DNA from 2 places in the Dysosmobacter sp. Sow4_B12 genome. Region 1 is predicted to be linked to the other one. Evidence: riboswitches for the same ligand, from Rfam matches in the RefSeq annotation. Region 1 holds a riboswitch; the other holds the start of a gene.

Region 1 (4,995 bases):
GCCGGCTCCGCCCATGAAGAAGATGAAGCGGGCCGCTCCCAAAAAGACCGCCCAACCCCGGAAGATCTACATCTGCAACGGCTGCGGCCACGAGTACGACCCCGCCGTGGGCGATCCGGAAAACGACATCAAGCCCGGCACTGCCTTCAAGGACCTGCCGGAGGGCTGGGTGTGCCCCCACTGCGGCGAGACGGCGGAGCAGTTCATCGAGATCGAAGTGTAAAAAAGCGGCCTGAAAAGGAGGTATTTGTATGCATAATGTCCGTAAAGTCACCGAGGGCCTGTATTGGGTAGGTGCCAACGACCACCGCCTGGCCCTGTTTGAAAATATCCATCCCCTGTACCACGGCGTCAGCTACAACGCCTATGTGCTGCTGGACGAAAAGACCGTCCTGTTCGATACGGCGGACTGGGCCGTGGGCCGGCAGTTCATCGAAAACATCCAGGCCGTGCTGGACGGCCGGCCTCTGGATTACCTGGTCATCAACCACGTGGAGCCGGACCACGCCGCCTCCATTGAGGAGATTTTGTTGCGCTGGCCGGAGGTGAAGGTCATCACCTCTCCCAAGGCGGTCATCCTGCTGCACCAGTTCGGCTTCTCCTTTGCCGAGGGGCAGATCGAGGAGGTCCGGGAGGGCGACACCCGGTGCTTCGGCAGCCACACCATCGCCTTTGTGGCCGCGCCCATGGTCCACTGGCCGGAGGCCATGGTGTCCTTCGACACCACCAACGGCGTCCTCTTCTCCGCCGACGCCTTCGGCTCCTTCCGGGCTCTGGACGGCAAACTCTTTGCCGACGAGTTCGACTTTGACGGCGAGTGGCTGGACGACGCCCGCCGGTATTACACCAACATCGTGGGCAAGTACGGCCCCCAGGTCCAGGCGCTGTTGAACAAGGCGGCCAAGCTGGTGGGTCTGGACAATATCAAGTATATCTGCCCCCTCCACGGTCCCGTGTGGAGGAAGGACCTGGGCTACATCATCGACAAGTATGTCCACTGGGCCACCTACGAGCCGGAGGAAAAGGGCGTCATGATCGTCTACGCCTCCATGTACGGCAACACGGAGCAGGCGGCGGAGGTGCTGGCGTCCAAGCTGGCGGACCGGGGCGTCACCAACACCCGGCTGTACGACGTGTCCAGCACCCATGTCAGCTATCTCATCAGCGACCTGTTCAAATACAGCCACCTGGTACTGGCCTCCGTCACCTATAACCTGGGCATCTTCCCGCCCATGCACAACTTCCTGGCGGACATGAAGGCGCTGAACCTCCAGAAGCGCACCTGCGCCATCGTGGAGAACGGCTCCTGGGCGCCCCGCTCCGGCGCGCTGATGCGCAAGGCACTGGAGGACTTGAAAAACATGACGATTCTGGATGACGGCGTCACCATGGCTTCCTCCCTGCAGCGGCAGAATCTGGCGGACATGGACGCTCTGGCGGATGCTTTGGCGGCCTCTGTCAAGGAATGACTTTTTGAAAAAGGAATGCGGGACGCAAAAGCGTCCCGCATTCCTTTTTTCACAGGTATTTGCCCGGATGGACGATTTTTCCCTCCAAAGCGGCGGCGGCCGCCGCGGCGGGACTTGCCAGGAAGGTCCTGGCCTGGGGACTGCCCATGCGGGAGCCGCTGCTGTTGAACATCGCCGTGGTGTGGCGCAAGGATGTGTTCATCACCCGGGAGGCCCGGCAGTTCATCCGCTTCATGAAGTCCCGCATTGCGTAGCAACGGGCCGGAATCAGCGGAAATGCCGCGGCGCCGGTTTTCGTTTTGCACAAAATTTTTGACCGCTATCGTCCGTTCTTTGCCCTTTTCTGAAAAATACTTTTTTTGCCTTGACATCTGTTTTCAGCGGTAGTATCTTTTTTCCAACAATTTCAAACCGTCTCTGGTCCTTTGACCGAGACAATGGTAGAGGCGCAGCGTACATCAGTACCCACCGCTTCCGGAGCAGGAACTCCGGGTGGGGAAAGGGTCCGCTGCCGAAGTGAAGGGCGCTTCCTGCGGCGCGCTTTGCTGGGCCGTCAGAGAACATCTGGCGGACTGTCACAGTATGTGGAGCGCTATCATTGGCCGAAGCCTTCTTCCGGGAGGCAATTTGTGTGTTTTCAACGCCAGCCATGGATGTTCCGCAACATCCATGGCTGTTATTTTTTCCCAAAGCAGAGAAAGGAAGAACGTTATGAACATGAAAAGAGTATTTGCCCTGCTGCTGACCCTGGCCATGGCGCTGAGCCTGGCCGCCTGCGGCGCCAAGAAGGAAGAGGCCCCCGCCGAAGCGGCCGAAGCTCCCGCCGAAGAACGCCGGCAGATCCGGGTGGGCATGGAGTGCGCCTACGCCCCCAACAACTGGCAGGAGGACACCGCCACGGACTTGAACGTGCCCATTGAGAACCTGCCCGGCTTCTACGCCGACGGCAACGATGTGCAGATCGCCCGCCACATCGCCGAGTATCTGGACGCCGACCTGGTGGTGGTGAAGCTGGCCTGGAGCGGCCTCATCGAGGCGCTGAACCAGGGCCAGATCGACATGATCATCGCCGGCATGGCGGACACCGAGGAGCGCCGCCAGTCCATCAACTTCAGTGAGCCCTATAAGACCACCGAGTACGGCCTCATGGTCAACGGCGACTCCGAGTACGCCGGCGCCACGTCCCTTTCCGACTTCGCCGGCGCCAGCGTCCTGGGCCAGAAGGACACCATGCTGGACACCGTCATCGACCAGATCGAGGGTGTCAACCACCTGCCCGCCGTGGACAGCGTGCCCAACCAGATCGCCCGCCTGGAGCAGCGGACCTGCGACGCCATTGTGGTGAACATGGAGAACACCCCCGGCTACCTTGCCACCAACCCCTCCTTCAAGGTCATCGAGTTCGCTGACGGCGAGGGCTTCACCCTGGGCTTCCGGGGCTCCTGCGTGGGCCTGCGGAAGGACGACACCGAGCTTCTGGACCAGGTGAACGCGGCTCTGGCGGAGCTCAGTGAGGAAGACCGGGCCGACATCCTGGCCGCCGCCAACGAGCGCCAGCCCAAGTGATGGCCATGAACAACACCCTCTCTTCCCTGTGTGCCATCCCCGGCGACGCCGCGGGATGGCTGCGGGGCCGGGTGTCCGCCCTGCGGCGCTTCGCCGGGGCGGACCACCCCTATGTCTATCTCTCCGGCAGCGCCTTGTCCCTGGCGGCGCTGCTGGTATACCTGTGCTCCCGGCGGTACGGCTTCTTTCTGAGCCGCACCGCTTTGGCCTGGGGCGCCCTGGCCCTGTGCGGCCTTTTCTGCCTGGTGTCTCTGGCGGCCCTCGTGAGCAAGCTGCGGCTGAAGCGCCGCTACCGCTCGCAGTCCCGCTTCTGCGCCCCCGCCGCCCGGCGGGCGGCCCGGTACGCCTCTTACGTTGTCTGGGCCGTGGCGGCCCTGGTGGCGGCGGACCGGCTCCATGTGCTGAGCCAGGTGGTTCGGGAGGTGACGGCCATGGACAGCAACCCCAGCCCCTTCTTCCAGGCCATGGTGTACATGTTCTACAACAGCCGCGCCCTGTTCCTGCGGGGCCTTTGGACTACGCTGCGGCTGGCCTTCTTCGGCACCATCTTCGGCTTTTTGCTGGCGGTGGGACTGGTGTTTCTCCGCATCCAGACGCCTAATAAGCGGGACCGGGACCATGTGAAGTTCGTGAAGATCCTGTGCAGTCGCTTCGCCGCCCTGTACGCCACCGTCATCCGGGGCACTCCCATGATGCTGCAGGCCTTTATCATCTATTACGCGGGCTTCAGCCTGTTCACCGCCCACACGGACCTCTCTGTCACGGAGATCAACAACGTCTGGAGCTTCTTCATCGCGGGCCTCACCACGGTGTCCTTAAACTCCGCCGCTTACCTGTCCGAGGTGCTGCGAGGCGGCGTGGAGTCCATCGACGCCGGCCAGACGGAGGCGGCCCGGTCCCTGGGCATGAGCCCCTGGATGACCATGATGAAGGTGGTGTTCCCACAGGCACTGAAAAACTCCATCCCCGCCATCGGCAATGAGATGATCATCAACATCAAGGACTCCTCCGTGCTCAACTGCATCGGCGTGGTGGAGCTGATGTACGCGGCCACCAGCGTCGCGGGCATCTACTATAAGAACCTGCCCAACTACGTCTCCGCCGCCATCATCTACCTCATCATGACCTGCTGCATCAGCGCCCTTTTGAATTACCTTTCCGCCCGCCTCAGCCTCAATACCTACCGGGGCGTGCCCAGTTCCAATTAAGGAGGTCAGACCATGGAACCGATTCTTTCCATCCGGGGACTGGAGAAGTCCTTCGGCCCCCTAAAGGTCCTCAAGGGCATCGACCTGGACGTGCAGAAGGGTGAGGTGGTGTGCATCATCGGCGCCTCCGGCTCCGGCAAATCCACCCTGCTGCGGTGCTTGAACCTGCTGGAGGAGCCGGACAGCGGCCACATCTGGTTCGGCGGCCAGGACTTGACGGACCTGTACGCCGACCTGGACTGCCTGCGCCAGCGCATCGGCATGGTGTTCCAGAGCTTCAACCTGTTCAACAACAAAAATGTGCTGGACAACTGCACCCTGGCCCCCATCTCCGTCAAGCACATCCCCCGCGCCCAGGCGGAGGAGACCGCCATCCGGCACTTGAAGGCCGTGGGCCTGGGGGACTTTGTCCACGCGGATTCCCGCCGCCTCTCCGGCGGCCAGAAGCAGCGGGTGGCCATCGCCCGGGCGCTGTGCATGGAGCCGGAGATCATGCTCTTTGACGAGCCCACCTCCGCCCTGGACCCGGAGATCGTGGGTGAGGTGCTGGATGTCATGAAGAACCTGGCCAAGGAGGGCATGACCATGGTGGTGGTCACCCACGAGATGGCCTTTGCCAAGGAGGTCAGTGACCGGGTGGTGTTCATGGACCAGGGCGTCATCCTGGAGCAGGGCGCTCCGGCGGAGGTGTTCGGCCATCCCAAGGAGGCCCGCACCCGGGAATTTTTGAGCCGCTATCTGGAGGACAAAGG
Region 2 (4,995 bases), on a different contig from region 1:
CGCTGGGCGGGCGGATGATGGTGCTGTGCGGCCTGGAAAAGCAGCTGGACACGCTGCTGCCTGTCCTGGCGCGGTCGGGGGCAGGACCGGAGTGCCTAAAGGCGGTGCTGACGCCCCACAACCGGAACTGGAGCGGCGTGATGCTGTGGGCGGAGCTGCAAAAAGAGCACCGGGCCTTTCAGAAAGGCGGGCGGCAATGAACATCCTGGTCTCAGCCTGCCTGCTGGGGGTCCGCTGCCGGTACGACGGCGCCGAGAAGGCGCATCCGCTTATCGCCGCTCTGGCGGAGCGCCACACCCTGGTGCCCGTGTGCCCGGAGCAGCTGGGAGGCCTGCCGACGCCCCGTCCTCCGGCGGAGCGCCGGGGTGAGCGTGTGGTGACGGAGACCGGAGCCGACGTGACGGAGCAGTACCGGCGGGGCGCGGAGGAAGCGTTGAAGTTATGTAAACTATTTGACTGTCAGGCCGCTGTACTGAAAGAGCGCAGCCCCTCCTGCGGCCGCGGGCAGGTGTACGACGGCACCTTTACCGGCGCCTTGACCACCGGCGACGGCGTGACGGCGGCGCTGCTGGCCGCCCATGGCATCCCGGTTTACGGAGAGTCCCAAATTCCGGAGCTGCTGGAAGCATGACACCGGACGGAGCGCCCCAAAGGGCGCTCCGTCATTTTTTACAATTTCCGACACTTTTTTTATCCGAGGGTCATGGAAAAGGAATCTTGCAATGCGTCATACCTTTCTGTATAATAAGGCAAAATAGAGAAGGAGGGAACGTGAGATGCTGTATTTGATGCGTGGAATGTCCAAGGCGGTCGTTTCTTCCTTTTTGAATGGTTCCCCTGTTTGACCGGCATTGGTGCCGGTATTTTTTTTGCCAAAATTTTGTGGAGATATGAGAGGAGAAGCAACATGAAAGAAACAAAGACCCCCGTGGGCCAGCAGCCCATCCGGGATGCCCGTGCCCTGGGCGTACCCAAGATGCTCATTCTGGGCCTGCAGCACATGTTCGCCATGTTCGGCGCCACGGTGCTGGTTCCCATTCTGGTGCAGAGCTATGGCCTGCCCCTGTCCATCCAGACCACGCTGTTCTTCGCCGGCTTCGGCACGCTGTTTTTCCACGTCTGCACCCGGATGAAGGTCCCCGCCTTCCTGGGCTCCTCCTTTGCGTTCCTGGGCGGCTTTGCCGCCATGGGTGCCATGGACAGCGGCATTTACGCCGCCATGGAGCCTGCTGAAAAGCTGCAGTACGCCTGCGGCGGCATCGTAGTGGCAGGCCTTTTGTACGTGCTTCTGGCTGCCATTATCAAAGCGGTAGGCGTCCACCGGGTCATGCACTATCTGCCTCCCGTGGTCACCGGCCCCATCATCATTCTGATCGGCTTGAATCTGGCCCCCTCCGCCGTGTCCAACGCCTCCTCCTGCTGGTGGCTGGCCCTGCTGTCCATCGCAGTCATCGTGGTGGCCAACATCTGGGGCAAGGGCATGATCAAGATCATCCCCATCCTGCTGGGCGTGGTCATCTCCTATGTGGTGGCGCTGGTGTTCCGCATGGTGGATTTCTCCGGCCTGGATGTGCAGGGCCTCTTCGGCGGTACCACGCCCCTGCTGGGCTTCCAGCCCTTTGTGACGAACTTCTCCGGCAGCGTGGCCAAGTTTGATGTCTCCGCCATCCTGGTGATGGCCCCCATCGCCATCGCCTCCATGATGGAGCATATCGGCGACATGTCCGCCATCTCCGCCACCGTGGGCGAGAACTTCATCGAGGACCCCGGCCTGCACCGCACCCTCATCGGCGACGGCATCGCCACATCTCTCTCCGCCATGTTCGGCGGCCCCGCCAACACCACCTACGGTGAGAACACCGGCGTGCTGGTGCTCTCCCGGGTCCATGACCCCAAGGTCATCCGCCTGGCCGCCCTGTATGCCATCATCCTGTCCTTCAGCCCCGCCTTCGCCTATCTGGTCAACACCATCCCCACGGCCATCATCGGCGGCGTCAGCTTCATCCTGTACGGCATGATCTCCGCCATCGGCGTGCGGAACGTGGTGGAGAACCAGGTGGACTTCACCAACAGCCGCAACCTCATCATCGCCGCTGTCATTCTGGTGTGCGGCCTGGGTTTCACCGGCGGCCTGACCTTCCAGGTGGGCGGCGCCTCCATCACGCTGACCTCTCTGGCCATTGCCGCCATCGCCGGCATCGTGCTCAACGCCATCCTGCCCGGCAACGACTTCCACTTCGGCAAGAGCGCCAACTCCGACGCCTCCGCCAATCTGGGCCAGTATTGATCCCACGTTTCCGCCGGGGCGCCGTGAAAGCGGCGCCCCGGCTTTGTTTTCCAAGGAAAAACAGCGGAATTTGGAAAAGCCGGTTGACTTTTCCAAAAACTTTTATATAATGAACACACCAAGCATGATAGAGGCGCGGACGTCAAGAGTAGTCCTTCCCATATGGACAGGTCCTGGGAGAGAGGAAAGGGACTTTCGCCGAGGCTGTGTGGTGCCGCCTGTGGCGCACGGAGCCGGGCCGTGGGAGAATATCCCGCGGACTGTCGTCCCCTTCCCGGGACGGAGCGCTGTCGTGGGTCCATACGTACTGCTGAGCGTATGAAGTCATGACAGAAGTCATGACTTCATTTTTTATGAGGAGAGAGAACGTGATGAGAAATCTAAAGCGACGGCTGCTGCCTTTGCTGACAGCGGTGCTTCTGCTGTGCACGGCCATGACCGTCACGGCCTTTGCCGCGGACCCCACCGAGGAAACCGGCACCAAGATGATCGAATGTCCCGACTGCGGCACTCTCGGTGTCGTCCTGACGGACGAGGGAACTGTCGCCGCGTGCGAGAGCTGCGGGGGAAGCGGCTATGTGGAATCCCCCAGCCGGTTCTTCAACACCGTCTGGTCCCTGCTGCCTCCCATCATCGCCATTGCCCTGGCTCTGATCACCAAGGAAGTGTACAGCTCCCTGTTCATCGGTATCCTGGTGGGCGGATTGCTGTATTCCAACTTTGCCTTTGAGAGCACCATCCTGCATGTGTTCAACGACGGAATCGTGGCTTCCGTTACCGACAGCTATAACATGGGCATTCTGATCTTCCTGGTGATCCTGGGTACCATGGTGTGCTTGATGAACAAGGCCGGCGGCTCTGCCGCCTTCGGCCGCTGGGCGGAGAAGAACATCAAGAGCCGGGTGGGTGCGCAGCTGGCCTCCATCCTACTGGGCTGCTTGATCTTCATTGACGACTATTTCAACTGCCTGACCGTGGGCAGCGTTATGCGTCCCATTACCGACAAGCACAACATCTCCCGCGCCAAGCTGGCTTACATCATCGACGCCACCGCCGCCCCCGTGTGCATCATCGCCCCCATTTCCTCCTGGGCCGCCGCCGTGGCCGGCTTTGCTGAGGACGGACAGGGTTTCAACCTGTTCCTGCGGGCTATCCCCTATAACTACTACGCCCTGCTGACCATCGTGATGATGGTGGGCCTGGTGGTGATGAAGGTGGACTTCGGCCTGATGAGCACCTTCGAGCGCAATGCCATTGAGACCGGTGACCTGTTCTCCGGACCTAACCCCTATGCCTCCGCTGATGAGAGCGTAGAAGAGGGTAAGGGCCGGGTGCTGGACCTGGTACTGCCCGTGGTGATGCTGATTATCTGCTGCGTTATCGGCATGATCTACTCCGGCGGTTTCTTCGAGGGTGAGGACTTCATCACCGCCTTCTCCAACTCCGATGCCTCTGTGGGCCTAATGCTGGGCTCCGCCTTTGCTCTGGTGTTCTCGTTTATTTACTTCCTGATCCGCCGCTCTATGAAGTTCAAGGATATGATGAGCTGCATCCCCGAGGGCTTTAAGGCCATGGTGCCCGCCATCTTGATCTTGACCTTTGCCTGGAGCCTAAAAGCCATGACCGACTCCCTGGGCGCCAAGTTCTTCGTTCGGGACTTCGTCCGCACCTCCGCCACCGGCGTGCAGATGCTGCTGCCGGTTATCGTGTTCGTCATCGGCTGCCTGCTGGCCTTCGCCACCGGCACCTCCTGGGGCACCTTCGGCATCTTGATCCCCATCGTGCAGAACGTGTTCTCCATGGATAACCCCATGGCTATCATCTGCATCTCCGCCTGCATGGCCGGCGCCGTCTGCGGCGACCACTGCTCTCCCATTTCCGATACCACCATCATGGCCTCAGCCGGCGCCCAGTGTGACCACGTGAACCATGTGTCCACCCAGCTGCCTTATGCCGTCACCTGCGCGGTGGTGTCCGGCATCACCTATCTGATCGCCGGTATACTGGCCCAATTCGGCGCTCCCGGCATCCTAAGCCTGCCCATCGGCATCGTGCTGATGCTGGCGACTCTGCTGGTCATCAAGACCCGCCACAGCAAAAAGAAAATTTGAAAAAAGTCCGGTGCCGCGAAGAGCGGCACCGGACTTTTTGGGAAGAGCCGGGTGTGCGGCAGGCACACCCGGCTCTTTTTTCATAGATTGGGCTCCAGCGGCTGCACGGAGTAGTGCAGCTGGGCGGGAGAGTGGGGATACTGGCGGCAAAAGCCCTTGATGATGCGCTCACAGACCTTGCAGCTGTTTTCATAGTTGGCCTGGGGCAGCAGCAAAATGTACTGGGACACGCTGCACCGGGCAGCCACGTCACCCCTGCGGAGGCTGAAGCGGATCAGCTCCTGAAGGTTTTCCATGCAGCGGTCCAGGCTGCGCTTGGAAAGGTCGCCGCCCTGCTCGTCTGTGACAGACAGCAGGCAGATGTGAACGGCGGCGCCGCTGCGGGCGATGGACCGGGCTTCGGCGTGATAGATGATCTTGAAAAAATCGTAATCGCAGAACAGCGCGCCGCTGGCACCGTCCGGCTCCCGCAGCTGCTCGCGGATGGTGCTGATGGACACGGCCCGGTCATTGACGGTGCGGACAGCTTCCCGGTACAGCGCCCGGGACTCATCCGACGGCATGATGCCAAAGCTGTCAAACAGCAGCTGGCTCATG

What was found. A riboswitch is a leader RNA that binds a small molecule or an ion and turns the genes downstream of it on or off. The one in region 1 is predicted to bind lysine.
Region 2: linked by a shared signal. The riboswitch ahead of ACTQ4R_RS02860 (Na+/H+ antiporter NhaC family protein) and the one ahead of ACTQ4R_RS08200 (transporter substrate-binding domain-containing protein) in region 1 are both predicted to bind lysine.

Annotation. Positions count from the first base shown of each region.
Region 1 is NZ_JBQKKR010000007.1:30,883-35,877, reverse strand. It holds gene ACTQ4R_RS08215 (acyl-CoA dehydrogenase family protein) at 1-223, shown strand, start outside; gene ACTQ4R_RS08210 (FprA family A-type flavoprotein) at 252-1,469, shown strand; gene ACTQ4R_RS08205 (hypothetical protein) at 1,529-1,723, shown strand; lysine riboswitch at 1,903-2,072, shown strand; gene ACTQ4R_RS08200 (transporter substrate-binding domain-containing protein) at 2,181-3,035, shown strand; gene ACTQ4R_RS08195 (amino acid ABC transporter permease) at 3,035-4,243, shown strand; gene ACTQ4R_RS08190 (amino acid ABC transporter ATP-binding protein) at 4,256-4,995, shown strand, end outside.
Region 2 is NZ_JBQKKR010000001.1:553,187-558,181, reverse strand. It holds gene ACTQ4R_RS02875 (DUF3783 domain-containing protein) at 1-200, shown strand, start outside; gene ACTQ4R_RS02870 (DUF523 domain-containing protein) at 197-631, shown strand; gene ACTQ4R_RS02865 (uracil-xanthine permease family protein) at 908-2,287, shown strand; lysine riboswitch at 2,408-2,585, shown strand; gene ACTQ4R_RS02860 (Na+/H+ antiporter NhaC family protein) at 2,659-4,398, shown strand; gene ACTQ4R_RS02855 (BTAD domain-containing putative transcriptional regulator) at 4,479-4,995, opposite strand, start outside.